Regions from separate parts of the Streptomyces sp. NPDC048504 genome, predicted to be linked through region 2. Evidence: predicted binding sites of a transcription regulator. Region 2 holds the regulator's gene; the other holds the start of a gene.

Region 1 (2,394 bases), on a different contig from region 2:
CCCATCGCGTGCGCGACGGACTCACCGAGCGAGGTCTTGCCGACACCGGGCGGGCCGACGAGGGCGAGCACGGCACCGCCGCGCCGACCGCCCACCACACCCAGGCCCCGCTCCGCGCGCCGCTTGCGCACGGCCAGGTACTCGGTGATGCGCTCCTTCACGTCGTTCAGACCGGCGTGCTCGGCGTCGAGGATCGCCTTGGCGCCCTGGATGTCGTACTCGTCCTGGGTCCTTTCGTTCCACGGCAGTTCGAGGACGGTGTCCAGCCAGGTGCGGATCCACGAGCCCTCGGGCGACTGGTCGGAGGAGCGCTCCAGCTTCTCGACCTCCTTGAGCGCGGCCTCGCGGACCTTCTCGGGAAGATCGGCGGCCTCGACCCGGGCGCGGTAGTCGTCGGACTCCTCGCCGTCGCTCGTGTCCCCGTTCAGCTCGCGCAGTTCCTTGCGTACGGCGTCGAGCTGGCGCCGCAGCAGGAACTCGCGCTGCTGCTTGTCGACACCGTCCTGCACATCCTTGGCGATGGTCTCGGCGACGTCCTGCTCGGCGAGGTGGTCGCGCAGGTGCTGGGTGGCGAGCTTCAGCCGGGCCACCGGGTCGGCGGTCTCCAGCAGCTCGATCTTCTGCTCGGTGGTCAGGAAGGGCGAGTAACCGGAATTGTCAGCGAGGGTGGACACGTCATCGATGGCCTGCACACGGTCGACGACCTGCCAGGCCCCCCGCTTGCGCAGCCATGCGGTGGCCAGCGCCTTGTACTCCTTCACCAGCTCGGAAACGGAGCCGGGCAAGGGTTCGGGCAGGTTCTCGTCGAGAGCGGTGCCCTCGACCCAGAGCGCGGCACCGGGCCCGGTGGTCCCGGCCCCGATCTTCACGCGGCTACGGCCGCGGATCAGCGCACCGGGGTCGCCGTCGGCCAGCCGGCCGACCTGCTCGATGGTGCCGAGCACACCCGTGCTCGCGTAAGTCCCGTCGATCCGTGGCACCAGCAGGACCTTGGGCTTTCCGGGCTCGGACCGCGCGGCGGCCTGTGCGGCCTCCACGGCGGCGCGTACATCGGTGTCGTTCAGGTCCAGCGGAACCACCATTCCGGGCAGCACGACCTCGTCGTCGAGCGGCAGCACGGGCAGGGTGAGCGGTGTGGACGTCGAAGCCATGATCTCCCCTTAGGCAGTCAAGTTGAGCTATGCCGACTCAATGCCTGGGCGTCTTCGATTGTTCCCCACCGGTTGTTCGCTGTGAGCGATCGGCGGTAACGCGCTGGGCTCCGTGCAGGTCAACACGGAAACGGGGCGGGGACTTCCCGGGGAACGGGGTGCACTGACGGAGTGCTCTGACGGGGTGGCCGGGGCTCGACGGTCGATGTCAGTGGCGCCTGCCACGATGCCCGGACGCCACAGACGCCATCACGGCCAGGAGAGACACATGGGCACCTGGGACGTCGGCCCCTTCGGCAACGACACCGCGGCGGACTGGTGCGGCGACCTCGACGACGCCTCCCCGGACACGCGGCAGGGTTTGGTCCGCGACACACTCGCCCGAGCGGCCGACACCACCGGCTACCTCGACGCGCGCGCCGCCGACGAAGCCGTCGCGGCAGCGGCCCTGGTCGCCGCACAATGCCCCGGCGGCGAGCCCGCCCACCCCGCCTACGGACCGGACGAGCCCGTCCCCGACCTCACCGGTCTACGCGCCCTCGCCCTCCAGGCCCTCGACCGCGTCATGACCGAGCCGTCCGAACTCCTGGAACTCTGGACCGAACCGGACGGCGGCCCCGGCCCCTGGCAGGCGGCCGTCAACCGGCTCCGCAGCACGCTCACACCGCAGCCGCCGGCAGAGCAACTCCGCCTGAGCTGATTCTGATTCCCCGCCGATAATTGGTTGCCCCGGCCCGCACGCCTCCTCGTACTGTCACGCCGTGACAGACACGGATCCCGAAACCCAGACCCTCCTCGCCGCCTACGACGACCAGATGCGGGGCACCCCGCCCATTCCGCCCGCCGGGGTGACGTACGAGAAGGACGGGCCGCTGCTGCGGATCGTCGGGCAGTTCCGCGGGTTCGTGAGCGGGCCGCGTGACCTGGGGGTGCAGGGACCGGAACTGGACGAACTGATCGTGCGGCAGCGGGACTTCTTCCCCGCGCGCGGGGAGAGCGTGGAGTGGAAGACCCGCTCCCACGACGTGCCCGCCGACCTCACCGACCGGCTGCGCGCGGCGGGGTTCGTGCCCGAGGAGCCGGAGACGGTGCTGATCGGGCTGGCCGAGGAGATGGCCGTACGGGAGCCCGTGCTGCCGGAAGGGGTCACGATCCGCCGGATCACAGCCGAGAACGACCTGCGGCGGCTCGGGGCGCTGCAGTCGGCCATCTGGGACATGGACCTGAACTGGCTGGCCGCCGA
Region 2 (2,394 bases):
GTTGCTGCCCAGCGCCTCGACCAGCGAGCGGCCCTGCACCTCGCCGACGAGTTCACCGTCGAAGGAGACGTACGCGTCGATCGGGCCCTCGGCCAGCCGGTCGTAGGCGATGACCGGGATGCCGGCGGTCTTGGCCTTCTTCACCATGGTCCGGATGGCGTGCGAGTCGACGGCGTCGAGCACGATGATGTCGACCTTCTCGTCGATCATCTTCTGCATCTGCTTGTCCTGCGTGGCCGCGACGCCGCCGGCGTTCTCGTACTCGGCCTTGCCCTTGTTCGCGGTGAGTTCCTGGATCTTCGCCTTCATGATCGGGTAGTCGAACTCCGCGTACCGCGTGTTCGTCTTCTCCGGCATGAGCACCCCCACCGTGATGTCGTTGCCCTTCGCCGGAGTCGCGTCCGTGCTGCTCCCCGACGAGTTGAGCACGCCACAGGCGGCCAGGGGGAGGGCCAGCGAGGACGCGGCCACGGATATGGCGATACGACGCATTGGGAGCTCACTTCTGGTGCCGTGCGGACGTGGGTGCAGCATTGCAACCCAGGTGACTGAAAAGCCAACGCGGCCGCGACCACCGGCGTCAAGCGGAACTACTTAACGAGATGGCAACGCCACGTTCCGTTTGGTATGTGGAGACGCTGCGGAACCCCATCCAAACGCTCTTTACGGACCCTCCACTCAACGGGAGTTCATGAACGGGCAAAGATAAGCACAACCAACTCCCGTCTTCACAAGTCGTGATCGGCAACGGCCATGTGCCGCCGCGACCGATCCGACAGGGGACCGCATGAACCCAGCCAGACACACGACGGCCGTCGCCGGAGCGTGACGCGGGACTTCGGTTCCGCCCGCGACAGGCGGGCAACGAGTCCAGGGGCACCGCCTCATCACTCGACGCGCGCGAAGGGGCCCGGAGACATCGGTCTCCGGGCCCCTTCACATGTACGTGGACGTCAGTCCGAAGACTGCTGCCGCTTCGGCCGCCACACCACCAGCGCGCTGGTCTGCTGGACCTCCTGGTACGGGACCAGGTCGCGCCGGTACGACGCGTGCACCGCGGCCTCGCGCTGCTGCATCGTGGCCGCCGCGCCCTCGACCGCCGACTGGAGCTCGGCGACACGCTGCTGGAGCGCGACGACCTGGTTCTCCAGCTCGATGATGCGCTTGATGCCGGCCAGGTTGATGCCCTCGGTCTGCGACAACTGCTGGACGGTGCGCAGCAGTTCGATGTCGCGGGCCGAGTAGCGCCGGCCGCGCCCGGCCGTGCGGTCCGGGGAGACCAGGCCGAGGCGGTCGTACTGGCGCAGCGTCTGCGGGTGCAGGCCGGAGAGCTGGGCCGCCACCGAGATGACGTAGACCGGGGTCTCCTCGGTCAGCTCGTACGGGTTGCGTCGACGGCCGTCCATCACTCTCATGCTCCCTTCGCGGCCTGGAACAGCTCCGCCCGCGGGTCCTCGCCCGCGGTCGCCTCTCGATACGCCTCCAGTGCGTCACGAGCATTCCCCGTGACGTCCTTCGGGACACTCACCTCGACCGTGACGAGGAGATCGCCCCGGGTGCCGTCCTTGCGGACCGCGCCCTTGCCGCGGGCGCGCATTGTCCGGCCGTTGGGCGTGCCCGGGGGCAGCTTCAGCGTCACCGGGGGCCCGCCCAGGGTGGGCACCCTGACCTCGCCGCCCAGTGCCGCCTCGGCGAACGTCACCGGGACCGTCACCGTGAGGTTGTCGTCCTTGCGGCCGAACACGGGGTGCGCGTCGACGTGCACCATGACGTACAAGTCGCCTGCGGGACCGCCCCGTTCGCCCGGTGCGCCCTTGCCGCGGAGCCGGATGCGCTGGCTGTCCGTGACCCCCGCGGGGATCCGGACCTGCATGGTCCGGGAGGACTTGGCGCGCCCGCTGCCCTTGCACTCGATGCACGGGTGCTCGGCGATCAGGCCGCGGCCCTTGCAGTCCGGGCACGGGTCCGTGAGCGAGAAGCCGCCGCCGGAGCCGCGCGCCACCTGGCCGGTGCCGACGCAGGTCGGGCACACGCGCGGTGTGCCGTTCTTGTCGCCGGTGCCCGAACAGGCCTTGCAGGGCTGCTGCGAGGACATCCGCAGCGGGACCGTGGCTCCTTCGATGGCCTCCGTGAAGCTGAGCGTGACCTCGGACTCGATGTCCTGGCCGCGCCTGGGCTGCGTACGGGTCGTGCCCGTGCCGCCGCGGTTGAACAGGCCCCCGAAGACGTCACCGATCCCGCCGCCGAAGCCGCCGGCACCCCCGGCGCCTCCGCCCTGGGCGCCGCCTCCGAAGAGGTCGCCCAGGTCGAAGTTGAAGTTGCCGCCGCCCGCGCCGCCCGGCCCCGGGCGGAAGCCGCCGTTGCCGAACAGTGCGCGGGCCTCGTCGTACTCCT

Evidence for each region. The regulator HspR, encoded in region 2, represses chaperone genes until heat shock. The targets are predictions, from matches to a motif close to TTGAGNNNNNNNNNCTCAA.
Region 1: the regulator HspR is predicted to act here: its motif matches at 1,174-1,192, upstream of lon (endopeptidase La).

The regions. Positions count from the first base shown of each region.
Region 1 is NZ_JBICXA010000020.1:51,397-53,790, reverse strand. It holds gene lon (endopeptidase La) at 1-1,151, opposite strand, end outside; gene ACGFY9_RS39285 (DUF4259 domain-containing protein) at 1,420-1,851, shown strand; gene ACGFY9_RS39280 (GNAT family N-acetyltransferase) at 1,967-2,394, shown strand, end outside.
Region 2 is NZ_JBICXA010000001.1:446,948-449,341, reverse strand. It holds gene ACGFY9_RS02095 (substrate-binding domain-containing protein) at 1-492, opposite strand, end outside; gene ACGFY9_RS02090 (heat shock protein transcriptional repressor HspR) at 954-1,406, opposite strand; gene dnaJ (molecular chaperone DnaJ) at 1,412-2,394, opposite strand, start outside.